One region of the Bradyrhizobium sp. Pa8 genome, then DNA from elsewhere that is predicted to be linked to it. Evidence: predicted binding sites of a transcription regulator. Region 1 holds the regulator's gene; the other holds the start of a gene.
The links. Region 1 encodes PhoB, which activates phosphate uptake and scavenging genes when phosphate is short. Its sites were predicted from a motif close to TGTCATNNANCTGTCAT; they were not measured.
Positions count from the first base shown of each region.

Region 2: ACKWRH_RS30650 (UDP-2,3-diacylglucosamine diphosphatase) is a predicted target of PhoB. The motif match lies at 9,179-9,195, and genes of this name have one in related genera.

Region 1 is NZ_CP176767.1:9,239,568-9,254,553, forward strand. Features, by position in the region: gene ACKWRH_RS43900 (Hsp33 family molecular chaperone) at 162-1,169, opposite strand; gene argF (ornithine carbamoyltransferase) at 1,465-2,388, opposite strand; gene ACKWRH_RS43910 (aspartate aminotransferase family protein) at 2,388-3,596, opposite strand; gene ACKWRH_RS43915 (GcrA family cell cycle regulator) at 4,053-4,565, shown strand; gene phoB (phosphate regulon transcriptional regulator PhoB) at 4,803-5,510, opposite strand; gene phoU (phosphate signaling complex protein PhoU) at 5,525-6,241, opposite strand; gene pstB (phosphate ABC transporter ATP-binding protein PstB) at 6,253-7,074, opposite strand; gene pstA (phosphate ABC transporter permease PstA) at 7,071-7,916, opposite strand; gene pstC (phosphate ABC transporter permease subunit PstC) at 7,918-8,907, opposite strand; gene pstS (phosphate ABC transporter substrate-binding protein PstS) at 9,051-10,064, opposite strand; gene ACKWRH_RS43950 (ATP-binding protein) at 10,209-11,507, opposite strand; gene ACKWRH_RS43955 (lysylphosphatidylglycerol synthase domain-containing protein) at 11,540-12,595, opposite strand; gene ACKWRH_RS43960 (Rdx family protein) at 13,036-13,263, opposite strand; gene ACKWRH_RS43965 (haloalkane dehalogenase) at 13,275-14,207, opposite strand; gene ACKWRH_RS43970 (TetR family transcriptional regulator C-terminal domain-containing protein) at 14,204-14,794, opposite strand; gene ACKWRH_RS43975 (hypothetical protein) at 14,919-14,986, opposite strand, start outside.
Region 2 is NZ_CP176767.1:6,447,896-6,462,881, forward strand. Features, by position in the region: gene ACKWRH_RS30610 (SDR family NAD(P)-dependent oxidoreductase) at 211-981, opposite strand; gene ACKWRH_RS30615 (hypothetical protein) at 1,120-1,479, opposite strand; gene ACKWRH_RS30620 (VOC family protein) at 1,627-2,010, shown strand; gene ACKWRH_RS30625 (Na/Pi cotransporter family protein) at 2,132-3,814, shown strand; gene ACKWRH_RS30630 (RbsD/FucU domain-containing protein) at 3,907-4,113, opposite strand; gene ACKWRH_RS30635 (caspase family protein) at 4,328-6,163, shown strand; gene ACKWRH_RS30640 (threonine/serine dehydratase) at 6,237-7,220, opposite strand; gene ACKWRH_RS30645 (glycosyltransferase family 4 protein) at 7,285-8,328, opposite strand; gene ACKWRH_RS30650 (UDP-2,3-diacylglucosamine diphosphatase) at 8,342-9,154, opposite strand; gene thiD (bifunctional hydroxymethylpyrimidine kinase/phosphomethylpyrimidine kinase) at 9,383-10,183, opposite strand; gene ACKWRH_RS30660 (Lrp/AsnC ligand binding domain-containing protein) at 10,338-10,583, shown strand; gene ypfJ (KPN_02809 family neutral zinc metallopeptidase) at 10,962-11,996, shown strand; gene ACKWRH_RS30670 (alpha/beta hydrolase) at 12,145-13,710, shown strand; gene ACKWRH_RS30675 (c-type cytochrome) at 13,712-14,641, opposite strand; gene ACKWRH_RS30680 (CHRD domain-containing protein) at 14,795-14,986, shown strand, end outside.

The DNA.
Region 1 (14,986 bases):
AAGATGGTGGGCACGCTGCGCTTTGCCCACCCTACGATGTCCGAACACTTGGCGGGCAGCCTCCACATCGTCATTGCGAGCGTAGCGAAGCAATCCAGAGTCTTTCCGCGGTGGGATTCTGGATTGCTTCGCTGCGCTCGCAATGACGGAGGATGCTACGCCTACGCACCCTCCACGCCCGCCTCGGGCGGCGTGAACTGATACACCGACGAGCAGAACTCGCAGGTCACGACAACCTTGTCGTCCTTGACCATGGCGGCGCGGTCGTCAGGGGAGAAGCTCTTCAGCATCGCACCAACCGCGTCGCGCGAGCAGGAGCATTGCGCCTTCAGCACCAGCGGATTGAACACACGCACGCCGCGCTCGTGGAACAGGCGGAACAGGAGCCGCTCGCCGGAGAGTTCGGGATCGATCAGCTCGACGTCCTCGACGGTCTCGACCAGCGAACGCGCCTCGACCCAGGCGTCGTCTTCGGCGACAGCATGCACCTCGGCGCCTTCGGGCGCATCGCCGGGATGCAGATCGGCCTGCCGCGCGCGCTCGGGCGCCTTCGGCAGAAACTGCATCAGCATGCCGCCGGCGCGCCAGCGATGCTTGCCGCCGTCGTTCGAGCGCCACTCCTCGCCGACCGCGAGACGCACGCGCGTCGGGATCTGCTCGGAGCGCAGGAAATATTCGTGGGCGGCATCTTCCAGGCTGCCGCCGTCGAGCGCGACCAGCCCCTGGTAGCGGCTCATGTCGGGACCCTGGTCGATGGTCATGGCGAGATGACCGTTACCGAGGAGCGTACCGGAATCTTTGGTCTCGCCGAGGCGCTCAGCATCGTAGCGCGCATAGGCGCGCAGGCGATCCGGCGCCATGTAGTCGACGACCAGGAACGACACCGGACCGTCGGTCTGGGCCTGGAGGATGAAGCGGCCTTCGAACTTCAGCGCCGAGCCGAGCAGCGTCGTCAGCACGATGGCCTCACCGAGCAGCTTGCCCACGGCAGCGGGATAGTCGTGCTTGGTCAGGATCTCGTCGAGCGCGGGACCGAGCCGCACGAGGCGACCGCGCACGTCGAGCGCGTCGACCTCGTAGGGCAGCACGGCGTCATCGATGGGAACCGCTGATGGCGCGCGAACCGGGCCTTCGGGCCCGGTATTCATGTCAGGGGATTGGGAAACCATGGCGCTTTATCTGGGGTCGATGGAGGAAAATGGAAGAGGGCGCGGAGCGCTCCCCGGCATGCAGACTAGATCGCACGAAAGCACGATAAACTCAGGTTATCCCGGGGCGCGCAAAGCGCGAGCCCGGGACCCATAACCACAGGATTACGATGTAACCGGCGACGACCACTCCGAGTCCTCGCCAAGCAACTTCCTGTGGTTATGGATCCCGGATCGGCGCGCCGCTGTGCGGCGCTGGTCCGGGACGACGGCAGTGGATGCGGCCACCGGCGCGGCCACCCGCTCCACCGTCGCGTTACTTCACCGCGTCAAAGCACCAGGCCAGAATGCCCTTCTGCGCATGCAGGCGGTTTTCGGCCTCGTCGAACACGACCGATTGCGGGCCGTCGATCACTTCGTCCGTGACTTCCTCGCCGCGATGGGCGGGCAGGCAATGCATGAACAGCGCATCGGGCTTGGCCAGCGACATCAGCTTCGAATTGACCTGATAGGGCTTGAGCACGTTGTGACGGTGCTCGCCTTCCTTGTCGCCCATCGACACCCAGGTGTCGGTGACGACGCAGTCGGCCCCCTTCACGGCGGCCTCGGGATCGGTGCCGAGCACGATCGGCGCGCCGGTGGCCTTGATGAAGTCCCGCATCACCTTTTTCGGCGCGAGCTCCGGCGGCGTCGCGACATTGAGCTTGAACTTGAAACGCTCGGCGGCATGCGCCCAGGACGCCAGCACATTGTTGTCGTCGCCGGTCCAGGCCACCGTCCTGCCCTCGATCGGGCCGCGATGCTCTTCGTAGGTCATCAGGTCGGCCATCACCTGGCACGGGTGCGAGCGCCGTGTCAGGCCGTTGATGACGGGCACCGTCGCATATTCCGCCAGCTCCAGCAGGGCCTCGTGATTGAGGATGCGGATCATGATGGCGTCGACATAGCGCGACAGCACGCGCGCCGTGTCGGCGATGGTCTCGCCGCGGCCCAGCTGCATCTCGGCGCCGGTCAGCATGATGGGCTCGCCACCGAGCTGGCGCATGGCGACGTCGAACGAGACGCGGGTGCGCGTGGACGGACGCTCGAAGATCATCGCCAGCGTCTTGCCTTCCAGCGGCTTCACCGGCTGGTGCGCTTTCTGCTTCGCCTTCATGGCGGAGGAGGCCGCGAGCATGCTCTTGAGCTCCGACAACGGGAGCTCGTTGATATCCAGAAAGTGCTTCGGGGACTTGCTCATCAGCTTGCCGCCCGCTTGGTCTGACTGGACGAGATCGCGGCGCAGGCGCGTTCGAGCCGCCCGACGCTGTCCTCGATCTCGGCTTCGGTGACGATCAAGGGCGGCAGGAAACGCACGACATTGTCGCCGGCACCGACCGTGAGCAATTTTTCGTTGCGCAATGCCGCGCCGAGATCGCCTGACGGCACCACGGCCTTGATGCCGATCAGAAGGCCTTCGCCGCGCACTTCGCTGACGATGTCGGGATAACGATCGATCACGGAGGCGAGCTTCTGCTTGAGCAGCAGCGACATCTTCTGCACGTGGTCGAAGAAGCCGGGCTTGAGCATGACGTCGAGCACGGCGTTGGCAGCCGAGATCGCGAGCGGATTGCCGCCGAAGGTCGAGCCGTGCGAGCCGGGCCCCATGCCGGCAGCCGCGTCCGCGGTCGCCAGCACCGCGCCGATCGGGAAACCGCCACCGAGCGCTTTGGCCAGCGACATCACGTCAGGCGTGACGCCGGTGCGGCGATGCGCGAACAGATCGCCGGTGCGGCCCATGCCGGTCTGCACCTCGTCGAACGCGAGCAGCAGGCCCTTCTCGTCGCAGAGCTGGCGCAACGCCCTCAGGAAGGCGGGCGTTGCTGAACGCACGCCGCCCTCGCCCTGGATCGGCTCGATCAGGATGCCGGCGGTCTGCGGACCGATCGCCTTCTTGACGGCTTCGATGTCGCCATGCGGGACCTGGTCGAAACCGTCCATCGGCGGGCCGAACCCCTCGAGATATTTTGCCGATCCGGTCGCGGCGAGCGTTGCCAGCGTGCGGCCGTGGAAGGCGCCTTCGAAGGTGATGATGCGGTAACGTTCCGGATGACCCTTCGAGAAGTGATGATGGCGGACCAGCTTGATCACACCTTCCAGCGCTTCAGCGCCGGAATTGCAGAAGAACACGAAGTCCGCGAAGCTTTCGTTGCACAGACGCGCGGCAAGCTTCTCGCCGTCCGGGCTCTGGAACAGGTTCGACATGTGCCAGAGTTTGGTGGCCTGCTCCTGCAACGCCTTGACCAACGCAGGATGAGCATGGCCGAGCGCATTCACCGCCACGCCCGAGGTGAAATCGAGATAGCGATCGCCGTTGGTCGCAATCAGCCAGCAGCCTTCGCCGCGCTCGAAACCGAGGTCGGACCTGGCGAAAACGGGGAGCAAATGCGGCGCTGCGCTGTTAGTCATGACGATCACTTGAATGTTGCGGACGGCGTGAGCGTGCATTGCGCAACGCACCATTGACCGGCCCGGAAAACGAAACGTGCCGCCTTTTAAGGGCGGCACGCCCGACTATCTTATGCCTGGTGAAACCGGTGTCAATGCCGCCCGGAAAGCCTCGCGAAACGCAGAATCCGTAGTCTTGCGGTGGCGATTTTGCGTGTTTCCGCCACGGAACATGTGGAAGCGAGTCGGCGGACTCTTGCGCGTGAGTCACGCCATATTGTAGCGTTTGGCTTGTCAGATACGACATCTCGTGCAGCAGTTCTGATCCTCTAAGTCCTCATGTACCGGCGTAAGCGTTCGGGCGCATCTGGTGCGCCCGGCGAGCCTTAAGGGATTCTGGCGGCACGGGTTTTTCGAAGCTTAGGCATTCGCCGTGCGGCCGCCAGGATGGCAGGCGCCGGCGAAGGAAAGGGTGCAATGACCGTTTTGACCTGGTCGGATGATCGCGTCGAGCAGCTGAAAAAGCTCTGGGAGGCCGGACTTTCGGCCAGCCAGATCGCCGCTGAACTCGGCAATGTGACCCGCAATGCCGTGATCGGCAAAGTGCACCGGCTCGGCCTGTCGGGCCGCGCCAAGAGCCCTTCATCGGCAGCGCCCCGGCCGCGCAAGGCGCGCCCCGCCCAGCACATGATGCGGGTGACCCGGCCGATCGCACGCGGCAACACCGCGCTGGCGCAGGCCTTCGAAGTCGAGGTCGAGGCCGAACCGGTCACCTACGACAACGTCGTGCCGATGAGCCAGCGGCTGTCGCTGCTGGAGCTGAACGAGGCCACCTGCCACTGGCCGGTCGGCGATCCCTCGAGCCCGGATTTCTTCTTCTGCGGCGGCAAGGCGCTCTCAGGCCTGCCCTACTGCGCCCAGCACTCGCGCGTGGCGTATCAGCCCGCGGCCGATCGCCGGCGCGCGCCGGCGAAGCCGGGTCCGCGCTGAGTTATCGGAATTCACTGATTGCCAAGACGGCGCCGTCACGCGATGACGGCTCCAATGACTCGGTGTCATCCCCGCGAACGCGGGGATCCATAACCACAGGGCGCAGTTGTTGCGCGAGATGGTCACTTCGAGTCTTCGCCAAACCACGTCCTGTGGTTATGGGTCCCGGGCTCGCGCTGCGCGCGCCCCGGGACGACGGCTGAGCCGCAGCTCGCTAAAACCAACACCCGCTAAAGCTTACGCCTGCTCCGCCTTCGCAAAGCGATCGTCCAGTGCGTAGCCCGCGCCGCGGACGGTGCGGATCGGGTCCTGCTCGCGGCCGAGATTGAGCAGCTTGCGCAGGCGGCCGATATGGACGTCGACGGTGCGCTCGTCGATGTAGATGTCACGACCCCAGACGCTGTCGAGCAGCTGCTCGCGCGAGAATACGCGGCCGGGATGCTCCAGGAAGAACTCCAGCAGGCGATATTCGGTCGGACCGAGATCGATCGGCCGGCCCGAGCGCGCCACGCGGCGCTTGTCGCGGTCGAGCTCGATGTCGCCATAGGCGAGCACGGTGGCGAGCCGCTCCGGGCTGGCGCGCCTGAGCAGGCCCTTCACGCGTGCCAGCAGCTCCGGCACCGAGAACGGCTTGACGATGTAGTCGTCGGCGCCGGTCGCAAGACCCCGCACCCGCTCGCTCTCCTCGCCGCGCGCGGTGAGCATGATAATCGGGAGCTGCTTGGTCTCGGGCCGGGTGCGCAGCCGCCGGCACAGCTCGATGCCGGAAAGGCCCGGCAGCATCCAGTCGAGCACGATCAAATCAGGGATGTGCTCCTTGAGGCGGGTGTCGGCATCGTCGCCGCGCATCACCGTCTCGACGTCATAGCCGTCGCCTTCGAGGTTGTAGCGGAGAAGCTCGGTGAGAGCTTCCTCGTCCTCAACCACCATAATGCGTGCGCCCATGGTGTCGTCGCTCCTTAAGTGTTCGGGACCGTCGTGGCGAAGGTCGTCATGTCGCCCTTCGGCCGCTTGTCGGTGATCGCGTGGCCCTCGATCATGTAGAACACGGTCTCGGCAATGTTGGTGGCGTGGTCACCGATGCGCTCGATGTTCTTGGCGCAGAACATCAGGTGGATGCAGAACGAGATGTTGCGTGGATCCTCCATCATGTAGGTGAGAAGCTCGCGGAACAGCGAGGTGCAGATGGCATCGACTTCCTCGTCGCCCTTCCACACCGCCATCGCCGCCGGCAGATCGTGCGCGGCATAGGCGTCCAGCACCGACTTGACCTGCTGCTGCACGAGGTCGGTCATGTGCTCCAGGCCGCGGAACAGCTTGAGCGGATGGAAATCGGTCTCCAGCGCCGCGACGCGTTTGCCCATATTCTTGGCGAGGTCGCCGATCCGCTCGAGATCGGTCGCGACGCGCATGGCGCCGACGATCTCGCGCAGATCGACCGCCATCGGCTGGCGGCGCGCGATGGTGAGCACGGCGCGCTCCTCGATCTTCTTCTGAAGCGCATCGAGCTCGGCGTCGATGGTCACGACGCGCTGGCCGAGCGCGACGTCGCGGCGGATCAGCGCGTCGACGGAGTCGACGATCATGCGCTCGGCGATGCCGCCCATCTCGGCGACCAGGCGCGTGAGCTCCTGGAGGTCGGTGTCGAAGGCCTTTGCGGTATGTTCAGAACCCATGTTCCGTCTCCTCAGCCGAACCGGCCGGTGATGTAATCCTGCGTGCGCCGGTCGGTCGGCGACGTGAAGATCTTGCTGGTGTCGTCGAACTCGATCAGCTCGCCGAGATACATGAAGGCGGTCTTGTCGGAGACGCGCGCCGCCTGCTGCATGTTGTGGGTGACGATCGCGATCGTGTAGTTCTCGGACAGCTCCTGGATCAGCTCCTCGACCTTGGCGGTCGAGATCGGGTCGAGCGCCGAGCAGGGCTCGTCGAACAAGATCACCTCGGGCCGCACCGCGACCGTGCGGGCGATGCAGAGGCGTTGCTGCTGGCCGCCGGAGAGCGACAGGCCGGAGGCGTTGAGCTTGTCCTTGACCTCGTTCCACAGCGCGCCGCCGCGCAGCGCCTTCTCGACGCGGTCGTCCATCTCGGACTTCGAGATCTTCTCGTAGAGACGGATGCCGAAGGCAATGTTCTCGTAGATCGTCATCGGGAACGGCGTCGGCTTCTGGAACACCATGCCGACGCGGGCGCGCAGCAGATTGAGGTCCAGCTTGGGGTCGAGGATGTTGGTCTGGTCGAGCATGAGCTGACCCGTGACGCGCTGGCCCGGATAGAGGTCGTACATCCGGTTGAAGATGCGCAGCAGGGTGGACTTGCCGCAGCCCGACGGGCCGATGAACGCCGTGACGCGGTTGGTGCCGAGCGCCAGATTGATGTTCTTCAGCGCGTGGTGCTCGCCATAGTAGAAGTTGAGGTTGCGAACCGTCACCTTGGCGGGCGCCTCGGGCAGCGGCTGCGAGCCGTGCTGAACGGCGGGCGTACTGACGGAAACAGACATTTCGCTCATTTTGCAGTCCTCTCGGCGCTAAGAATGCGCGCGCCAATGTTCAGGGCAAGCACGGTCAAAGTGATCAGCAAGGCGCCGCTCCAAGCGAGCTGCTTCCAGTAGGCGTAGGGGCTCTGCACGAAGTTGTTGATGGTAACCGGCAGGTTCGCCATCGTCTTGTTCAGGCCGAGGCTGAAGAACTGGTTCGACAGCGCGGTGAAAAGCAGCGGCGCGGTCTCGCCGGCGACGCGGGCGGTGGCCAGCATCACGCCGGTGATGAGGCCGGAGCGCGCGGCGCGATAAGCGATGCGCTTGATCACCAGCGAGCGCGGCAGGCCGAGCGCGGACGCCGCCTCGCGCAGCGCGTTCGGCACCAGCAGCAGCATGTCCTCGGTCGTACGCAGCACCACCGGAATGACGATGACGGCGAGCGCAAGACTGCCGGCGATCGCCGAGAAACCGCGCATCGGCACCACTACCGCGCCGTAGATGAACAGGCCGATGATGATCGAGGGCGCCGAAAGCAGGATGTCGTTGATGAAACGGATCACCGAGGTCAGCTTGTCGTTGCGGCCGTACTCGGCGAGATAGGTGCCGGCGAACAAGCCGAGCGGCGCGCCGATGCCGACACCGAGCACCGTCATGATCAGCGAGCCGACGATCGCGTTGCGCAGGCCGCCTTCAGTCGAACCCGGAGGCGGAGTGTCCGCGACGAAGATCTCCAGGTTCAAACCCGCAAGGCCGTTGTAGAGCAGCGTGACTAGGATCAGCGCGAGCCAGGTGACGCCAAAGGCGGCGGCGCCGAAGCAGAGCCCGCGGACCACGATGTCCTTGCGGCGGCGGCGTGAATAGATCGGGTTCATGTTATTTTCCCGCTTTCTGGTCCAGCCGCATCAGCATCAGCCGGGCAGCCGCGAGCACGAAGAACGTCAGCACGAACAGCAGGAGACCGAGCAGGATCAGGCCGGACTGGTGCAGGCCGTCACTTTCGGCGAATTCGGACGCGATCGCCGCCGAGATCGTGGTGCCCGGCGCGAAGATCGACGAGGAGATGCGGAACGAATTGCCGATGATGAAGGTCACCGCCATCGTCTCGCCGAGCGCGCGACCCAAGGCCAGCATGACACCGCCGATGACGCCGACGCGGGTGTAGGGGATCACCACACTGCGGACGACTTCCCAGGTGGTGCAGCCGACGCCGTAGGCGGCCTCTTTGAGGACCGGAGGCACCGTCTTGAACACGTCGACCGAGATCGAGGTGATGAAGGGCAGCACCATGATCGCAAGGATCAGCGAGGCGTTGAACAGGCTGAGATAGGACGGCGGTCCCGCGAAGATAGCCCCCAGCACGGGAACGCCGTCGAAGATCTTGATCATGAAGGGCTGGAAGGTGTTGGCCAGGAACGGGCCCAGCACGAAGAAGCCCCACATGCCGTAGATGATCGAGGGGATGCCGGCGAGCAGCTCGATCGCCATGCCGATCGGGCGGCGCGCCCATTGCGGGCAGAGCTCGGTGAGGAAGATCGCAATGCCGAGACCCACGGGAATGGCGATCAGCATCGCAATGAAGGAGGTGACGAGCGTGCCGTAGATCGGTCCGAGCGCGCCGAGAACCGGCGGATCGGCTGACGGCGCCCAGCGCTGCGTCCACAGGAAGGAGATGCCGAATTCCTTCATCGCCGGGAAGGCGCCGACGATCAGCGAAATGATGATGCCGCCGAGGATGAGCAGCACCGAGATCGCGGAGAGCCGCGTGATCCAGTAGAAGGTGACGTCGCCGAGCTTGAAGGCGCTCAAGGCCTTGGCGCGGTCGTACGGTCCGGCGTCGTCGATTACATCGCTCTGAACGGCCATCTCTGCCACGCCGATCCCCTGTGCCCGTTTGATATACGCTTGTTGTCGGTCTTGTTGTCGGTCTTGCGCTCCGGATGCGGCGCGAGGCCGATCCGGAGCGGAGGTCTTGCGAGATCCCGGCGCCCAGTCCGGGACGAGAGCGCTTAGCTCTTGATCTCGGCAGCCCAGGTCTTCTCGATCAGCTGGACGACCGGGTCCGGCATCGGGATGTAGTCGAGCTCTTCAGCCGCCTTGCCGCCGTTCTTGAAGGCCCAGCGGAAGAACTTGATGGCTTCCTGCGAGGCCGCCTTGTCGGTGGCATCCTTGTGCATGAGGATGAAGGTCGCCGCCGTGATCGGCCAGGACTTGTCGCCGGGCTGGTCGGTCAGGATGACGTAGTAGCCCGGAGCCTTGGCCCAGTCGGCGTTGGAAGCAGCGGCCTGGAAGGCCTCGACGGTCGGCTGCACCGGCTTGCCGGCCTTGTTGACGAGACCGGTGTAGGTCAGCTTGTTCTGCTTGGCATAGGCGTACTCGACGTAGCCGATCGAGTTCTTGGTCTGGCTGATGTTGCCCGACACGCCTTCGTTGCCCTTGGCGCCGACGCCGACCGGCCACTCGACGGCGGTACCCTCACCGACCTTGCTCTTCCAGTCCGCGCTGGCCTTGGCGAGGTAGTTGGTGAAGTTGAAGGTGGTGCCCGAGCCGTCCGAGCGGCGGACCACGGTGATCGCGTCCGACGGCAGCTTCACGTTCGGATTGAGCTTCTTGATCGCGGCGTCGTCCCACTTGGTGATCTTGCCGAGATAGATGCTGGCGAGGGTCTCGCCGTCGAACACCATCTCACCGGGCTTCACGCCCTCGATGTTGACGACGGGAACGATGGCGCCCATCACCATGGGCCACTGGACGAGGCCGTCCTTCTCGAGCTGCTCGGCCTTGAGCGGCGCGTCGCTGGCGCCGAAGGTCACGGTCTTGGCCTGGATCTGCTTGATGCCGCCGCCAGAGCCGATCGACTGGTAGTTCAGACCGTTGCCGGTCTCCTTCTTGTAGGCGTCAGCCCACTTGGAATAGATCGGGAACGGGAACGTCGCGCCGGCACCCGTGATGTCGGCAGCAAAGGCCGCCGTCGCCGATGCGGCGACCAAGCCGGCAGCGACGATAGTTTTGATGAAATTCATGGTGGTCTCCATACAGGGGAGCGAAGCGCCGTCCGCGCCCGATCGCGCTCCCCGTGCCGCCCCTTTAGGAGCGGTCGGCTGTGCTTTTACGAAGGTTTCGTGACAGCTGGATGACACATACAAGCGTTTGAAATCGCTTGAATATCAGGTTGAAGCCGTGGTCTTCGCCTGGGGAAAACAGGCCGTGAAAACGGCGCCCTGCTTGGGCACGCTCTCGATCAAAAGCCGGCCGCGATGGCGGTTAAGAATATGTTTCACCAGCGATAATCCGAGTCCCGTCCCACCCTGCGAGCGGCTGTCGCCGACGTCGACCCGGTAGAACCGCTCGGTCAGCCGCGGCAGGTGCTCGGGCGCGATGCCGGGGCCGAAATCGCGGACCATGACCCGGATTTCCTGAGTTCCATCAGTGGCTGCCGCGGCGGCCAGCGACACGATGACACGTCCGCCCGACGCCCCGTATTTGAGCGCGTTCTCGATCAGGTTCTCGAACAGGCGGAGCAATTCCTCGCGGTCGCCCGCGATCATCACCGGGGTCTCAGGTAGATGGGTTTCGACCTCGACCTGGCGCTCCCGCGCCAGCGGCTCGAGCCCGTCGGCGACCTGGAAGATGATCGGCAACAGGTCGACCAGGGTGTCGGGCCGCACATGGGCCGACAGTTCGACCCGCGACAGCGAGAGCAGATCGTCGATCAGGCGCGCCATCCGGGTCGCCTGGTTGTGCATGATGCCGAGGAACCGCTCGCGCGCCTTGGGATCGTCCTTGGCCTGGCCCTGGAGCGTGTCGATGAAGCCCGACAGCGCGGCGAGCGGCGTGCGCAGCTCGTGGCTGGCATTGGCCACGAAGTCTGCGCGCATCTCCTCGACCCGGCGCAGCGGCGTCTGGTCGTGGAAGGTCATCAGCATGCATTTGTCCGCGCCGCCGAAGGAGGTCGGCACCGGCACCGGCGTGATGATCAGCTCCATCCAGCGATCGACCGGGACATGGTCGAGATAGGTCGCGCGCCGCGGTTCGGTGGTGGCGATCGATTCACGCAGCGCCGTGATGATCTCCGGAGAGCGCAGCGCGAACTGGGCGAGCTCGTTCTTGCGCAGCGCCGGCGCCAGCTGGGCGGCAGCGGCATTGAGATGGATGACACGCCCGGCGCGGTCGAGCAGCACCGCCGGATCCGGCATGCCGGCGACGACCGCGGCCACCGCCGCGCTCTCGACCGGGTTGACGCGGCGGGTGTCGTCGCGCGAGGCGGCATTGTCGTGCAGCCGCCAGGGGATCAGCGCCGCGGCCGCGATGCAGAGGAACACCGTGGCCGCCCGCATCACCGACAATTCGCCGAGCGAGACCACCACCGACAGCGTCAGCGCCGCGGCGATCAGGATGACGGTCGAGTGCCGCAGCCGGTCGGACCAGGGCTGCGCGGAGGGAGAAGATGGGGCGTCGATCGCCATCGGGGCGGACTTCTCCTAAGGGGATGCGCCGGTCAGGCGCCGCTGTCGCTGCGCTCTCTCACATAGGCGGCTTCACGCGCCGGGCCGGGGTCGAGCTTGAGCGCCGCCTGCTGCAAGCGCTTCGATCGAGCGCCGATTATAACTTCGCGAAACGTCAGCAAGATTACAGATATGACGAAGGGGGAGAGATAATAGAGGACGCGGAACAGGAGCATGCCACCCAGTAGTTCCTCGCGATCCATCTGCCAGAGGCCGACCAGCATGGCGGCATCGAACACGCCGAGCCCTCCCGGCGAGTGGCTGGCGAAACCGAGCAAGGTCGCCGAGACGAAGATCACCGCCACCACGACGAAGCCGAGATTGGGCTCGTCCGGGACCAGCACGTACATCGCGAGCGCACAGAAGCCGAGATCGATGATGCCGATGGCGATCTGGAGCAGCGTCAGCGGGCCGCCCGGCAGCACCACGGTCCAGGGCCCGCGGCCGACCACCCGCGGCTGGGTCCAGACCCAGACCACATAGGCGACCAGCCCCACGATGATCATCATCGCCAGCATGCGGTTCAGCCAGGGCGGAAGCTGGTCGATCGAGGCCGCGGCTTCCGGATGGTAGGAGATGCCGAGGCCGAGCACCGCGGCATTGCCGAGCCAGAAGGTCAGGCCGGCGAGAAAGCAGATCTTTGCGACGTCGATCGCGTTCAGGCCATAGGCCGAATAGATGCGGTAGCGCACCGCGCCGCCGGTGAAGACGCTGGCGCCGACATTGTGGCCGATCGAATAGCTGGTGAAGGCGGCGAGCGCATTGATGCGGTAGGGCACATGGGCGTGGCCGATCGCGCGCACAGCGAACAGATCGTAGAAGGTCAGGGTGAAATAGCCTGCGGCCACGAACAGCGCCGCCATCGCAATCTGGCTCGGCTCGGTGCTCTTGATCGCTTCGAGGACCTCGTTGACGTCGATCCCCCGCAGCATGTGGTAGAGCACATAGCAAGCGATGCCGATGACCGCGACGCTGATCACAACTCCAAGCTTATGCAGGACTTGCTTCTGGCGCAGAAACGTCATCGCCCTGCGTATGGCTTCCAGCATCTAGACCTCGAACAACGCTTCAGCGGCCAGGGTGGCCGGCGGACAGGCGGACGACGCACAGGCATTCAACGAGCCCTCGCCGCCGGCTCCGGCATCGCGCATGCCCCATGCCCTTCCACTAGCGCGTTTTGGGGCGGAGTGGAATTCAGCAATTCGAACAAATACTCGTGCCTTCAATATTTTAGGCAGGGTTGCGGGCTCCAGATGCACGGATTGGCGCTTTCGGCGGCAAGACTGACGCGAATCTCCATGGCAATCCTGCGCAGTCGCCATGAAGTTTTGATGATTTCGGCCGCACAATGTTCCGTCACGACTTAAGCCGACGTCAATCTATGGGCCGCCCCCGCCTGGCGAAAGAGGGGTGGCCGGAGCTGTTGCTCAGGGGTTTCCGGTGGGCCGAAAGGCCGCGGCCTCAGGAGGCGATCGGATTCCGCCCCGGATCAGTGCCACGCGGAAGTGACGGCGGCCACGATTTCGTCGGTACCGAGGAAGTGGCCCTTGCTGCGGCTCGCGACGATGCTGTCGCCGACCTTGACCTGGAAGATCCCACCCTTGGCGGGGACGAGAACCGGCTCCAGCGCCGGATGCTGCCGCAGCGCAGCAGCGGCGTCCTTGGCGCGCTTCTCGTAGCCGCAGGGACGGCAATAGATGATGGTCACATCAGCCATCTCGCTCGCCTTCAGGCAGCGCGCTGCTGCCGCACGGCTTCGATGCCGGCGATCCAGCCGGCGACGGAGCGGCCGATCGCCTCGGCGTGATCCTCCTGGAGAAAGTGCAGCCCGGGTCCGAGGCGGACCAATGCGCAGTGCTTCAGCGAGGCTGCGAACCGCTCGGCGAATTCGGGCGCGACGAGCGCACCGGGCGTGCCCGAGAACAACAGCTTCGGATAGGACGATGCTGCGAGCGCCGCATGCGCGGATTGGAGCGTCTCGTAGACGTCGGCAGGCTCGCCCGCGATCGGCAGTTCGCGGGGGAAGGCGAGAACGGGCCGGCGGCTCTCCGGCGTCGGGAATGGCGCACGGTAGGGCGCCATCTCGTCCTCGCTGAGCTTGCGGACGATGCCACCGGGCAACACGCGTTCGACGAACGCATTCGCCTCGAGGATCATCGCTTCGCCCTCGCCCGGCGTCCTAAATCTGCGGAACGTCGCCCTCGCCGCCTCGGCGTGGTCCTGCTCCTCCGCGACCTCGGTGTGGTGAAAGTCCTGCCAGGTCGGCATCGGGCGGATGAACTCCATGAAGGCAAGGCCGCGCACGAAATCCGGCCGGCGCGCGGCGAGATGGAATGCGAGCGCGGTACCCCAGTCCTGTGCGACGAGATAGGCCGATTTGATGCCGCGCTGTTCGATGAATGCATCGAGATAGCGGACGTGGTCGACGAAGCGATAGCCGATGTCGGGCTTACCGGATTGGCCGAAGCCGACGAGATCGGGCGCGATGCAATGTGCGACCGGCGATACAAGCGGCAGGATGTTGCGCCAGATATGCGACGACGTCGGGTTGCCGTGCAGGAACAGGGCAGCGGGCGCCTCGTGATTTCCCGCCTCGCGATAGGCCATCGTGCTTCCCAGCACCGACGCTTTGAGAAATTCGATTTCAGTTGGCTTGCTCATGTCAGCTCCCTGAAGACGGTTTGAAAGGCGATGGTCTTGAAACGTTCGAGGGCGTTGGGATTGCGGTCGACCTTCATGCGCAGGATCGCGCCCTGCCAGGACGCGAGCAGGAAATCGGCGAGCTCTTCGGGCGCGAAATCGGATGCGATCTCGCGGCACGTCTGGGCGTCCCTGATGCAGACGGCGAACGGCGCGCGCCATTCGGCGAAGATTTCGGCGAGACGCGCGCGCAGCATTTCGCTGCTGGCCGATGCCTCCAGGCTGAGATCACCGATCAGGCAGCCGCGGCCATAGCCGTCGGCCTCGAGCCGGCCGGTGATGATGTCGAGATAGCGGCGCAGCCGCGCGCGCGGCGTCAGCGAGGTGTCGTCGAGCGCCTCCGCAACCAGCCCCCTCGTGGTGTCGAAGTAGCGGTCGAGCACCTCGGAGGCGAATACCTCTTTGGAGCGAAAATGGTTGGTGAAGGACCCCTGCGGCGCGCCTGCCGCAGCGGTGACGTCGCGCACGCTGGTGCCGTGATATCCGGTCCGGAACATGACCTTCAGGCCGGCATCGAGGATGGCGTCTTTGAGCGAAGGCTTTGGCATGCGAAAATAATACGTACGTACGTATTAATGTCAAGCGCATTCTGATCGTTCGGCAATTTGCTTGCCGATCAGGCCGTTATCGCAATGTTGGATAGAGGCCCGCCCTCCGAGCGAGCCTGAAGACCTAAGCAGCAGGCTGGCTCCGCGAGACCACCCTGTCGCGCAGCCAGGCGCCGATAGTGCAGCCGACGA
Region 2 (14,986 bases), 2.8 Mb from region 1:
CTCGCTCCACATCGTCATTGCGAGCGCAGCGAAGCAATCCAGAGTCTTTCCGCGGAGAGATTCTGGATTGCTTCGCTACGCTCGCAATGACGGAGCAAGGTGAATCACCACGCCCGGTCTCGTGTCCCGGACAAGCTGCAACGCGCAGGCGTTGCAGCGCAGAGCCGGGACCCAGGCTGCTGCACGGGTGGTCTCGCAAACCAATCCGCGCTACGCGAAGGGGGCCTGCCCGGTCGATGCGTCGACGCCGCCGTCGACTGGCAGGTTCACCCCGTTCACGAAGCTGGCGTCGTCGCTTGCGAGAAATGCGATGACGCTCGCAATTTCCTCGGACTGGGCTGCGCGCCCCAGAGGGATACGTTCCACCAGCTTCACGAACAATTCCGGATATTGCTCCATGATCGGCATCGTCAGGTCGGTGAGGGTCAATGATGGGCACACCGCATTGATGCGCACGCCTCTCGGGCCAAATTCGAGCGCCAGGCTGCGTGTGAGATTGCTGACGGCACCCTTGGTGGCGTTGTAGAAGCTCACGCCCCGGTCACCGCCGAGCCCGCTGAGAGACGACACGTTGACGATCGAGCCGCCGCTTTCGATCAGGTGCGGAAGCGCGGCGCGCGTCATGTAGAGGACACCGTCGACATTGACCGCGAAGACGTCTCGCCACAGCTGGATCGGCGAGCCCAGGAAATCGATCAGTGCGCCCGTCCCGGCATTGTTGACGAGGATGTCGATCCTGCCGAAGCGCTGCACCACGTTGGTGACCAGACTCTCGACGTCTTCGGCGATCGAGACGTCGCCGGATCGGATCATGCAGCGATCGGTGCCCAGCTCCGCACCGACTTCGGCCAATTTGAACTCGCGCCGTCCGTTGAGCACGACAATGGCGCCTTCGCCGTGAAAGCGCCTTGCGGCTGCGGCGCCGATGCCGCTGCCGGCGCCCGTAACGATGACGACTTTGTCCCTGAACCGATCATTCATGCCAATAACTCCATCCGAACCCGCAAGGTCCGGACAAGAGCTAGGACACCGGAAAGACGGCCTGGTTTCAGCCGAACCGGATTCGGTTACGATTGAAATTTGTCGCGCGAAGCGTTCCGCGAATCGATGCGAGGCCGATCAGCCGCAGTTCCAGACCGCACCGATCGGGGTCCGCGTCCAGCACGGCCCGAAGCTGCCGCCATTGTAGCGGCCGCCGCCGAAGCCGGGCCGACCGAAATAGCGCCATTCGCCATCCCAGCCGTAATATTGGGGAACCGGGTCGATATACCAATGGCGGCGATCGCTGCGCGACATGCGGCGCATCGCCTCCTTCTGCTTGTAGAGCGGAATGCTGTTGCTCAGCGGCTGGCGATAGCCCGGCAGGAAGCCGTAGCCATGCCAAGCCTGCTTGGGACGCTTTTGAACGGGCTCAGCGGACGCGACGGCCGGCAGCAGAGACAGGATGACAGCAACGGATAGACACATAAGGCGAGACATGAACCGACCATAGACAGTCGGGAGCTGACAGGCCACTCAAATTCGAGTGCGAGACTTTTCGCCGCTTCGATTCACCGTGCTCTCCCGATAAGCTTGAAAAAGCAGCATGAGAGCTGCGCGGACAACCGCTTATTCCGGAGCGAGCGAATGCCTCAAACCCCGCCCGTCGGCGCCTTCGCCATCATTCCGAGCAACGATCTTGCCGCCGCTATAGCGTTCTGGGAGCGTCTTGGCTTCACGCGCGCGGGCGGTGACGCCGGCTACGTGATCATGAGGGGTTGGGGCTGCGAGGTGCATCTCACGCAAGCCGGCGATGGCCCGTGGCGCGTGCCCGAGCACAATCCCTTCGGCGTCTTCATTCGCACGCCCAACGTCGAGGCCATTGCCGCACGCGTGGACGATCTGATCATCCGGCCGGGCGGCGTGCTGCGCCACCGCGAATGGGGAATGTATGAGGTGGGCATCAACGGACCTGACGGTCTTCTCGTCCGGATCGGCTGGCCGTCCGATCTGATGACCTCCCGCGGCTGACGATGCCCTTCCCGAGTGGGGTAATGGCAGACGATCGCGTAACGAATGATCCGACCCATCGGGGCTTTGTTGCTGTACTGTCTGCTTCGCTATTCGTGGTGCATTGTCGCGAGGAGCATGCATGTCCACGGCGATTTCGACGCTCGGCGGGGTAGGTCTCTTCCTGCTCGGCATGACCGTGATGACGGAGGGCCTGAAGACGCTGGCCGGCTCCGCGCTGCGCGGGGTGCTCGGCACGGCGGCATCGACGCCGCTGCTTGGCTCATTTTGGGGAGCCATCGTCACGCTGCTGGTGCAGTCCTCCAGCGCAACGACGATGACGACGATCGGTCTTGTCAGCGCCGGCCTGCTGACGTTCCAGCAAGGGTTGAGCCTGGTCTTCGGCGCGAATATCGGCACCACGGGGACCGGCTGGCTGGTCGCGCTGATCGGCGTCCGTGTCTCGCTAACGGCCGCGGCGTTGCCGATGATCTTCGTCGGCGCGTTGACCAAGCTTCTCGGCCGAGGGCGAGTTTCCGGCGCCGGTGCCGCGCTCGCGGGATTTGGACTCGTGCTGTTCGGGCTGACGACCCTGCAGCAGGGCATGGGCGGGCTGGCGGAACGTTTGCACCCGGCGGACCTGCCCGCGGTCCTCGGCAGTCCCGGGACGTCATGGTGGTCGGGCCTCCTCGGCGTGCTGGCGCTGGTGGTGATCGGATTGGTCATGACCGCGCTGATGCAATCGTCGACGGCCGCCATCGCAGTGACCTTGTCCGGCTATTTCGCAGGCGCAATCGGGTTGGACCAGGCCTGCGCGTTGGTCATCGGCCAGAACATCGGAACGGCGACGAGTTCCGCGCTCGCCGCGATCGGCGCGAGCGCCACCGCGAAGCGGTTGGCCATCGCCTACGTTCTTTTCAAGCTGATCGCCGCGATCATCGCGCTGGTAGCTTTTCCCGTCGTAACGCCCTTGCTGCTGCGCGCCTCGGACACGATCGACGGCGTCACGCTGCTGGCCGGGTACCACACAGCCTTCAACGTCGTCGGCGTCGCGGTCCTGCTCCCGCTGATCAACCCGTTTACGCGGCTGGTCGAACGGATCCTGCCCGAGCGCGGCTCGCCGCTGACGCGATGTCTCGATCCTTCGGCGCTTGAGACCCCGATCGTGGCCGTCGAGGCGGTACGGCGCACGATCGCGCGCGTGCTCCTGACGGTGTGCGGTTCGGTCGAGGCGAAACTGGCGGCCCGCGCTGCACCGATACGGCTGGGAAAGGACACCGTCTCCGTGCAGGAAGCGGCCTATGCCGTGAGCCAGGCGCAAATATTCCTGTCGGATGTGGCCGGGCCACCCGACACCGACGACGAGCAACGGCGTCTCACGAGCACGCTGCACGCACTCGACCATGCATCTCGACTGACGGACCTCGCAAATGGAGGAAACAATTTCGGCTCGGTGGCAGGCGGGCCGGAGGACGTCCGCGCCGGAGAGCTATGTGCCGAGGTCATGCGGAGCGCCGCCGCGATTGCGCGCGGCGTCGCGGCGCCGCCCCGCGGATCGACGCACTTCGCGCCCGCCCCGCATGCCGGCGACATCTTGGCTGGTCCCCGCGCCGACCCGCCCGACGAGGCCATCGCCGAGTTCGAGCGTTGTACGACACAACTCCGTGAAATGCTGCGCATCCACCGCAGCGCGACGCTCGGTGCGGTGGCTAACGGAACACTGACTGCCGACTCTGCCCTCCTTCGCGTCGAGGCGGTTCGTAACCTCGAGGCGTTGTCGCAGCACGCCTGGCGTTCGGCGATCCATCTCATCGGTCGCGGCTAGCGCGTTTTCAAGCGAAGTGGATACCGGTTCGCGTCAAGAAAACGCGTCAAACAAGAATCTGGAGCCCCGTTCCGATCCCATCGGAAGGGGCTCTAGATCACGCCCTTGCGGATCAGGAAGCAGCCATAGCCCCTGCTGTCGCCGACCTGCACGACACCAAACCCCGCCGACGCCGCGCGATAGAGTTCCGGGCGCGAGAGCTTGCCGGGGCTGACGGCGCGGCCGGCCGCGCGTTCGATCTCCGCCAGCACCGCGCGCTGCACGTCGGGGACGCAATCGGGATTGTCGACCGGCGCCATCACGCGCACCGGATCGGGATCGAAATCGTAGAGCAGGTCTTTCGAGGGCCGAACCGGCGCGGCCGGTCATCGGCCGTTCACCATAGCAGGTTCCAAGCGTGATTCAGATCACGCAGCTTATCATGGTGATTGCGATCACGGACCACGGGCTCGAACGCGGCCAAGCTTCCTCGCAACCAACCTCGCATCGAGATGAGTGCCAAAGGAGCACGCCATGTTCCGCCTAAAGCCTTTCCTGATGACGGCTAGCCTCGTGGGAAGCCTGTTCGGCTTTGCCTGCGGCCCTGTTTCCGCGCAGGTCGCCCCGGTCCAGCCTGCCCCCACCGCGCTGCAAGGCCCGGAACAGCGCGTGGCGCTGGTGATCGGCAATTCCAACTACAAGAACGCGCCGCAGCTCCAAAACCCCGATAATGACGCGGAGTCGATGGCGCAGTTCCTGAACTCCGCCGGCTTCGAGGTGGTTGCCGCGACCGACCTGACCCAGAACGACATGCTCCGCGTCGTCCAGGCCTTTTCCGCCAAGGTTTCCGCGCGGGGTCCGAACACTGTCGTCATGGTCTACTACGCCGGTCACGGCGTGCAGCTCGCCGGCGAGAACTATCTCGTCCCCGTCGATGCGAAAGTTTCGAACCCCACCGAGCTCGTGAGCAACTCGGTGCGCCTCGTCGATGTGATGTCGACGCTGGAGACGATCCCGAGCCGCATGCGCATCGTCATCCTCGATGCCTGCCGCAACAATCCGTTCCCTGATGTCAACGACGCCGGCCGCGGCCTCGCCATCGTCGATGCGCCGAACGGCTCGATCGTGGGCTACTCGACCGCGCCGGGTGCGGAAGCACAGGACGGCACCAACGGCCACAGCCCCTACACCCAGGCCTTCCTCAACGTCGCGCGCGAACCCAACGTGCCGATCGAGCAGCTGTTCAAGCGCGTGCGTCTGGAAGTGAACCAGACCACCAGCGGCGCGCAGATCCCGTGGGAAAGCTCGTCGCTGACCTCGGACTTCACCTTCTTCGGCGACACCGCTGTTGCCGCCACCCGCGCCCCGGTGAATGCGCCTGTCGTGCAGATGGCCTCCAACCTGCCGAGTCGCTCGACGCGCCAAGCCTATGACTACGTCGTGTCCGAGGGACGTCCGGAGTACTATCAGGAGTTCATCCAGATGTACCCGCATGACCCGCTATGCGACCACATCCGCTGGCTGCTCGCGAACCTGCTGATCACGCAGGCCTGGCACAAGGCGGTGCTCGCGAACTCCGCGCTCGGCTACAAGAGCTTCTACGACAGCTACGGCAACAGCCCCTATGCGCAATCCGCGCTGAAGCTCCAGACCCAGCCGAAGCTGATCCCCCTGATGCAGGCGACCAAGTTCCTGGCGCCGCAGAACATTGCTCCGACGTTCAAGGTCGGCAATCTCGGCCAGCCCAAATACATGCCGCTGATGCAGCAGGGCAATGGCGGTGGGCAGATGAATGGCAATCTGCCGGTCGTGCAGAAGCCGGTCGACAGCAACCTCATCGGCAAGCTCGGCAATGGCGGCCAGGTCGTCAACCTGCCGGCGGGCAACAATCAGCCGAACGGCACGCCGTCGCAGACCCCGGGCAAGATCGTCACCCTGCCTGCGCCGGCCAACGCGACCAACAATGGCGGCATTGGCAAGATCGTCACCCTGCCCGCGACCAACACTACGCAGAACGGCGGCAGCAACAATGCCGGCACTGCCAACGGCACGACCAAAGGCACGCCAGGCAAGATCGTGAGCATGCCGGTGAATGTCGGCAAGGGCGGCTCGACTGTCGATACGAAGCCGGTCATTCAGACGCAGAACAACCCGATCCGCGTCAACAACGGCAACACCGGCATCGTGAAGCTCAACAACAACCCGGTGAACAAAGTGCAGGTCCAGAACAACCAGCAGAACAACCGCCCGGAGTTCAACACTACGAACCGCATGGTCAACAACGGCGGCAACAACTTCCGCCAGTCGATGAACCAGGCGCCGAGCACGAATAATGGCGGCAACAATCGCCGCGGCGGCTTCGCGCACTGATCGCCACAAGCGAAACGAAGAAGGGGCAGAGCGGCAACGCTCTGCCCCTTCTTCGTGTCAAAATCTCAGAAGATCAGGCCACCAGCTCGGCAAACAGATCCGCATCGACATTGCCGCCGGAGAGCACGATGACGACGTTCTTCCCGGCGACGTCGAGACGTCCCGCCAGCAGCGCGGCAAGGCCCACCGCACCGCCCGGCTCGACCACGAGTTTCAGCTCGCGATAGGCAAACGCCACCGCCGCACCGACTTCCTTGTCAGATGCAGTCACGCCGCGCGCCAAGAGCTTGCTGTTGATCGCAAAGGTCATCTCGCCAGGGATCAGGGCCATCAGCGCGTCGCAGATGGTGCGGCCCGCAGGCCCATGCGGCTCGCGGTGGCCGGCGGTCAGCGAAATGCCGTGATCGTCGAACGCCTCGGGCTCGGCCACCACGATCTCGGCGAGCGGATAGCGCGCCTTGACGGCCGTGGCGACGCCCGCGATCAGGCCGCCGCCGGAGGCCGGTGCCACCACGATGTCGGGACTGAGGCCGAGCGCAGCCATGTCGTCGGCGATTTCGCGACCGGCGGTGCCCTGCCCCGCGATCACGAACGGATCGTCATAGGGCCTGACCAATGTCGCGCCGCGCTTCTCGGCGATGCCGCGCGAGATCGCCTCGCGGTCGTCGCGGTCGCGATCGTACAGCACGACCTCGGCGCCATAGGATTTGGTGCGCTCGCGCTTCGACAGCGGCGCATCCGCGGGCATCACGATGGTCGCATGCATGTCGAGGATCTTTGCAGCCGCCGCCACGCCCTGGGCGTGGTTGCCGGATGAGAACGCGACGACGCCGCCGGCGCGCTTGTCCTGCGGGATCGAGGCGACCTTGTTGAAGGCGCCGCGGAACTTGAAGGAGCCGGTGCGCTGGAGCATCTCCGGCTTCAGGAAGACCTTTGCGCCGACGCGCTCGTTGAGCACGGGAAAGGACAACAGCGGGGTGCGGATGGCGAAGGGCGCGATCACGCGTGCTGCTGCTTCGATATCGGCAGGGCCGATCGGGAGGAGCTGTTCGGTCATGCCTGATGTTATCGCGCCGGACGAGGCGCGGGGCAAGACACCTGCGCGCGATGAACCTTGGTTTTCAGGCTACGAAACTAACCGGCTCCGCCCCATTCCTGCCAGGAAGCACCGCGCCAACCGCCTTGATGCTGTCCACAAACGCCCTCGCCGAGGCCTCCCAGGTGTAATTGGCGGCGAATTCGACGCAGTCCTGACGGGACACGTCGAGCGCCGCGAAGCAGGCGTTGCGCAGATCGTGATCCAGCGCGCCGACCGGTGCATCGCCGATCACGTCGCGGGGGCCCTTCACCGGGAAGGCCGCGACCGGCAGGCCGCTGGCGAGCGCTTCCAGCAGGACGAGACCGAACGTGTCGGTCTTGCTGGGGAACACGAACACGTCGGCCGCAGCATAGATTGCCGCCAGCGCCTCGCCGTGCTTCTCGCCCAGGAAGATCGCATCCGGATAGGCTTCTTCCAGCGCGACCCGCGCCGGGCCGTCGCCGACGATCACCTTGGTGCCGGGCAGATCGAGATCGAGAAACGCCTCGAGATTCTTCTCCACCGCAACCCGGCCGACCGAGAGAAACACCGGCGCCGGCAGGCAGAGGTCGATCCCACGCGGGTGGAACAGGCTGGTGTCGACGCCGCGCGGCCACAGCACGACATTGTCGAAGCCGCGTTCGCCAAGCTCGCGGGCGAGCGCCGGCGTTGCCGCCATCACGGCGCGGCTGGGCGCGTGAAATCGGCGCAGCGCCCGCCAGATCAGGGATTCCGGAACCGGCACGCGGGCGCGGACATATTCGGGAAAGCGGGTGTGGAAGCTGGACGTGAACGGCAGCTTGCGCTGGCGGCAGTAGCGGCGGACCATCAGGCCGATCGGCCCCTCCGTCGCAATGTGGATGCTGTCGGGGCGCGCCTCTTCGATCAGCTTCGCGATTCGCGCCGGGCGCGGCATGGCGAGCCGCACGTCGCGGTAGCTCGGCATCGCGAAGGTGCGGAACGATTGCGGCGTCAGGAACGTGAACTCGACGCCGAGCGCCTCGGCGGCGTCTGCGAGCTTGGTCAGCGTCCGAACCACACCATTGACTTGCGGGTGCCAGGCGTCGGTCGCGACCAGGATGCGCATCAAGCGGCCTCTGCTATGCAGCTCTGGCTGCGACCTGCGGGACCTGGGCCGGCTTCCGCGCCTGATCCGCCCAGGTGATGATCTCGAAATGACCGTCGTCATGCTCGACCAGCGCCGTGCAGCTCTCGACCCAGTCGCCGCAGTTCATGTAGCGGATGCCGGCTTCGTCGCGGATCACGGCATAGTGGATGTGGCCGCAGATCACGCCGTCGGCGTCGTGGCGCCGCGCCTCGGCGGCGAGCGCCTGCTCGAACGCGCCGATATAGTTGACGGCGTTCTTGACCTTCTGCTTGGCCCATTGCGACAGCGACCAATAGGGCACCTTGAACATGCGCCGGAAGAAGTTGACGAAGCGATTCATCTGGATCGCGAAGTCGTAGGCCTTGTCGCCGAGATGGGCGAGCCAGCGCGCGTTCTGCACCACGAGATCGAAGATATCGCCGTGGATGACGAGGTAGCGCTTGCCGTCCACGCCGGTGTGGACGGTGTTCTCGACCACGTCGATGCCGCCGAAATGCGTGCCGTAATAGTTGCGCAGGAATTCGTCGTGATTGCCGGGGATGTAGATGACCTTGGCGCCCTTGCGCGCCTTGCGCAGCAGCTTCTGGACCAGGTCGTTATGCGATTGCGGCCAGTGCCAGCTCGACTTCAGCGCCCAGCCGTCGACGATATCGCCGACGAGATAGATCGTATCGGCATCATGGTAGCGCAGGAAGTCGAGCAGCAGGTCGGCTTGAGAACCGCGGGCCCCGAGATGAACGTCGGAGATGAACAACGTGCGAAAGCGCCGCTCCGGGCTCTCGTCACTCACATCGTAACTTCCCATGCGCCAGCCTGTAACAAATGTCCCGTGACAGGGGGATGACAGATTGAACCCTTGAGGCACCCTCAGATACGAATCAGACCTTGCCTCGCCCTGCCCGCGAATATCAGTCGCATGCGACAATCAGGCGACATGGCGCCGCAGCGGCCTCCGCAAGACCCCGGAACCGATGGCTGAACAGGTTAACGGCAGCGGTCCCGCGCGCCGCTGGCGGAGCGCTCGCGGCCCGGATCAGTAAGATTTGTGGAAATGATGGATCGGCCCGTGGCCGTGGCCGACGCTGAAGCGGTCGGCGGCCGCGATCGCTGCGCTGATCCAGGCCTTGGCGTTCCGCACGGCCCGCTCCAGATCCTCGCCCCTGGCAAGCCCGGCCGCGACGGCCGAGGACAGTGAGCACCCCGTGCCGTGGGTGTTGCGGGTGGCGACGCGCGGCGCCGCAAGCGCGATCGTGTTCTCGGCCTCGACGAGATAGTCGATGCTTTCGGCGCCCTCGCCGTGCCCGCCCTTGATCAGGACACCGCGGCAGCCCAGCGCCAGCAGCCGGCGCCCCTGGCTCTCGATCTCGGCATCGCTTGCAGCGACGGGCTCGTCGAGCAGAGCCGCGGCCTCAGGCAGGTTAGGCGTGATCACCGACGCCAGCGGCATCAGTTTCCTGCGCAGGGCTTCCACCGCCTCCGCGGCGAGCAGGCGATCGCCGGAGGTTGCGACCATCACGGGATCGAGCACGATATGGCGAGGCTTCCAGCGCGTCAGCGCCGCCGCGATCGCATCGATGCTGGCGGCCTGCGCCACCATGCCGATCTTCACCGCACTGACCTCGAGATCGGAAAACACGGCATCGATCTGCGCGGTGACGAATTCGGCGGGCACCGCGTGGATGCCGGTGACGCCGCGCGTGTTCTGCGCGGTCAGGGCCGTGATGGCGGAGGCGCCATAGACGCCGAGCGCGGCAAAGGTCTTCAGGTCGGCCTGGATGCCGGCGCCGCCGCTCGAATCGGAGCCGGCGATGGTGAGCGCCACGGGCGTCGTCATGGGGCGATTTTCCGCTTCCTGGGGACCATGGTCCGTCCTAGCGCGCATGCCCGGGGGCAGCAAGTTCGCTTGCGCCCGAAGGCAGCAAGTTTGCTTGCTAAATCCGGCCGGTTTTGGCCTATTAGCCGCCAGATATGCCTTCGGAGTGACTGCAATGGTTCCTTTTTTCGTCCAGATCAAATGCAAGCTCGGCCAGTCCTACACGGTCGCCAACGCGCTTGCCGAAGCCGAGATCGCCTCCGAGATCTACTCCACGGCCGGCCATTACGATTTGCTGGTGAAGTTCTACGTCGACAAGGACACCGACATCGGCCACTTCATCAACGAGAAGGTGCAGGTGCTGCCGGGCATCCAGGACACCCTCACCATCATCACCTTCAAGGCGTTTGGCGCGAGCTAGGGCGGGCACCCACAGAGGGCCGGATGGGAAGTCCGCTTCCGAGACAGCGCAGCGGACCAATTGTGCTCAAGGTGAGTTCTTCGGATTTTGACCATCGCATACATCATCCGGCGCTCGCCCCCCTCTCGCGCTGGCAATGCTCAACGCGCTTCATCGATGACGGCCGCGTCGACATCGCGCCAATGTCCGGTCAAAAAACGGATAATCTCCAAGTGGTTGGGGCCTTTGCATCCTAGCCCACGCGCTTAGGTCCGCGGAGGAACAATTCGGCGGCCCGATCGCGTGCACTTATGCCGCGCGCAAAGTGTGAGAAATTTCATTGAACATACAACCCTGGAATGCTCTTTTCGCACGGATCGTGAGCGCCGGGGGCCGGCAATGCCCAAAGGACCGCTTGTTTCGATAGCAGTTGCTGCCTGGGTGCTTTGCACAGGCGGCTTAGCCTGGGCAGTTCGCCCAGCACCGATAGACCCCGCTGCCATCCTCCGTAACCAAGTCGACAAGATTAGTCCGGGTTCAGTTGTCTTTAATCCTCCGACGGAAATGACGGTCGGCTATCACGAGCCAATAACCGTCCAGCCGCTCCAACGTCATGGCGTGGCTCAAACTGAACAGATCGAGATTGGCAGCTTCATGCGGGCTCGCCTATTCGGTGAAGGATTCACGGCAACAACGAGTAGCGATGACGCGCAAGCCAAGTGGCTTTATGCCGAGCTTCCAGCGAAGTCGGGCGACCAGACCGGTGCGCCGCGCGACAAAATGTATCTCTTCGTTTCGCGAGTTCTGGGCAGCACGGAGGAGGTCTGGCAGGCAATCTTCGCATCCGATCGCCTAACTTATCGGCCACCCCGTCTCGTCCTGTACACAAGCGCCACCTACGCAGCCTGCGGATTAGCCGAGAAAATCATGGGACCATTCTATTGTCCTGCTGATCAGAAAGTCTACCTCGACCTTTCGTTCTTCCAAGAGATGCAGACTGAACTTCACGCCTGCGATTCGAGCGGCGCCGACTGTCAACTTCCTCAGGCCTATGTGATAGCCCACGAAATCGGACACCACGTTCAGAACTTGCTGGGAATTACGCCAAAAGTGCGCGAGCTTCAAGGGAGCATGGAGACGGAGGCGGAGAGAAACCGGTTACAAGTTCTTCTCGAGTTGCAGGCCGATTGTCTCGCCGGCATTTGGGCGCGCAAAATTAAAGAGAAAGCGAAGATCAACGCGAGCGACATAGCAGCGGCAATTCGAACGACAGAAGCACTAGGCAACGACACCCTGCAGAAAAGTGCCTTGGGGTACGTAGTGCCTGACTCGTTCACTCATGGCAGCGCTGCGCAGCGCCATCATTGGTTCGATGTCGGTTACGCAACTGGATTGGTGAAGAGCTGCAACACCTTTGCTGGAGCGCGGCAATGAGGCCCGACCTTCCCAACTCTCAACAGCCGATGTCCGACGACGACTGCATACTACCGAGCGGGCCGCTGGGGAGCCCCCACTGGACGAAGAGAAACCCCGCGACGAACGCCTGCTCGGTCTCTTGCATTTTCATTTTTAGGGGAGTGCCGTGCCCCAGAATTGGTTAAAATATTTGGCTGTTTGGTCAATTGCTTTCGCAACGAGCTTCGGGAGCAGCTACGCGCAACCGATCGTCGCCGAGCGAGACGTCCTTCAAATTTGCGAAGCGTTTTCGCGGAAGGCCCCAGAGCGAATGCCGGCAATTGTTCAGCCGGAAGCTGCCAAAAATTTCGTTGGGAGATACGCTCGCTTTTCGGACCGGCTACGAGGCTGCCTATCGGCATCGGAGCGCGAGCGCGAGCCAAATAGCGTGACTTTTTTGATTCAGAACACACAGTATGAGAGTTACTGGAAGTTCCTCACTGATTCCAACTCAGTTCAATGGATTTCTATCGAGAGGTTTAGGCCCGTCACGCTGGCAGATGATGAGCCATGGCGCGCGCCTTTTGATGTGATAGCAGCCCCGATCAGGCCAACGATTAAACCCGGCGGCACCAAAATAGACCCGGATATCCAAGGCGGCGCGATTCAAGGCTCCAGAATCGACACACGTATCGTTGAGTTTTTCTATGCAACGAACCGCAAACAGTCGGACACTCCCCCCGATGTCGAAGGCCATCCCCAGCCCGCATTCACAAGCGATGGACCTCCTGTCTACAGCTTAAACGGCTGGACTGCTGTCAGCGGCTACACAGGCGAGCGCAACCCTGATCTGAGTGTCGGAATCGTTCGCGTCCGGGTGCCTGAAGGACACCACATCGGAAACATAGAATTGCCCCCGAGCCTTAAGCTCTTCGGATTTGATTTGAGAAGAGACACACTTGACCCAACGAAGCATTTTACTATTCGCAGCATCGAGAAAACAGACGAAGCGAAATGGATAAAAACGCTAGCGTCAACGAAGAAGAAAAAGGCTCTCGTGTTTGTCCATGGCTTCAATACCAAATTCCGCGACGCCGTCCTCCGGGCAGCGCAGATAACTTGGGATCTTCAGTTCAGAGGCACCACAATCTTATTCTCATGGCCGTCTCGCGGGGATATCGCGGACTATCTCTATGACAAAGAAAGCGCGTTAGGTTCGCGCGCGGCCTTTCTTCGCGTGATCGACGATCTTTACAAAGCCGGATATGACAACATCGATGTGATAGCTCACAGTATGGGCAACTTGGTCGCAGTTGAGGCCCTATCAAATAGCGCCGCGACACGATCGCCCACGGCTATCGCGCAGTTGATTATGGTCGCCCCCGATGTGGACCGAGACATGTTTGTTCAAGACATTTCCGGCGTTGCAAAGGTCACTAAGGGGCTTACACTTTACGCATCCAAGAACGACAAGGCCTTGCAGCTATCGAAGCGTATTGCCGGAGGTATCCCGCGCGCAGGAGATGTACCTGATGCCGGGCCGGTTGTTTTACCTGGACTTTGGACGATTGATGTCAGTCTAATTGGAGATGAACTGTTCGGACTAAATCACAACACGTTCGCCACAACACGAAATGTGCTTAACGATCTTGCGATACTACTTATGGAAGGCAAGCCTCCACCACGGCTGATTGAAATCCGGGGCTTCCCTGAGCCTCCCCAAAAGGCCGCGTACTTCCGCTACATACCCTAGACTAGCTGGCTTCCTTGCGTTTCGGCCGCGGCGGTCCGTCCACCGGCGGCAGTGACTTGATGTAATCCGCCATGGCCGCGAGATCCTCGTCAGGCAATTGCGAGGTGTTCTTGATCACGCGCGTCATCGCGCCGCCGACGCTGTCGCCGTCGGGCAATTCGCCGGTCTTCAGGAAATAGGCAATATCCTTCGCGCTCCACTCGCCGAGACGCTTCTGTGTGATGTTGGGCACCCAGCCCTCGCCTTCCGGATTGGGTCCGCCGGCAAAGCGTTCTCCGGAGATGATGCCGCCGAGCGCATTGCGCGGGCTGTGGCATTCGGCGCAATGGCCGAAGCTGTTGACGAGATAGGCGCCGCGGTTCCATTGCGGCGACTTCGTGCCGTCGGCGACGAAGGGCTTTCCGTCCATAAACAGGAATTTCCAGATGCCGATGTTGCGCCGGATGTCGAACGGAAAGCGCACGTCGTGGTCACGCACCTTGCCTGCAACGGGCGGCAGCGTTTTCAGATAGGCGAAGAGGTCGAGCACGTCCTCGCGCCTGGCGTGCTGATAGGACGTGTAGGGAAACGCCGGAAAATAATGCTGTCCGTCCGGCGAGACCCCGTGCATGACCGCGTTGACGAAATCGGCGTCGGTCCATTTGCCGATGCCGTAGGTCGGATCGGAGGAGATGTTCGGCGCGTAGAACGTTCCGAACGGCGACTTGATCGCGACGCCGCCGCCGAGCCTGGTGCGATCGGGCTGGTCGGGGACGGCATGGCAGGACGCGCATCCGCCGGCGTTGAACATCACCTCGCCATTGGCGAGATTGGGGACATGGGCAGGCGCGGCGGCGGCACCGGTCACCACCACCGGCGCGCTGAGCCACCAATAGACGCCCGCAGCGGTGACCGCGGCAAGCAGCGCCACGACAATTGTTCGTTGCAACATGCAGATCCATTCATTGCTTGCCGCGAACTTATGACCGATGTCCACGCGGCTCCAGCCACGAAGAATTTAGCCCGCCCCGGCCGGAAACGGGAATAAACTGAAACGGCCAATGTTGGAAGGTTGGCAGGCCAACGAGGTCTCAGGGAGAATGTCATGAACAAGACCGTCATCGCCATGGTCGCGCTGGGCGCCGCAGCTTTTGCAGCCCCCGCCGGCGCCGAAAAGCTGAAAGCAACGCTCGACGGCAAATCCGAGGTGCCCGCGACCACCACCAGCGCCACCGGAACCGCCGATCTGGACTATGATGCTGCCAGCAAGAAGCTGTCCTGGAAGGTCACCTATTCC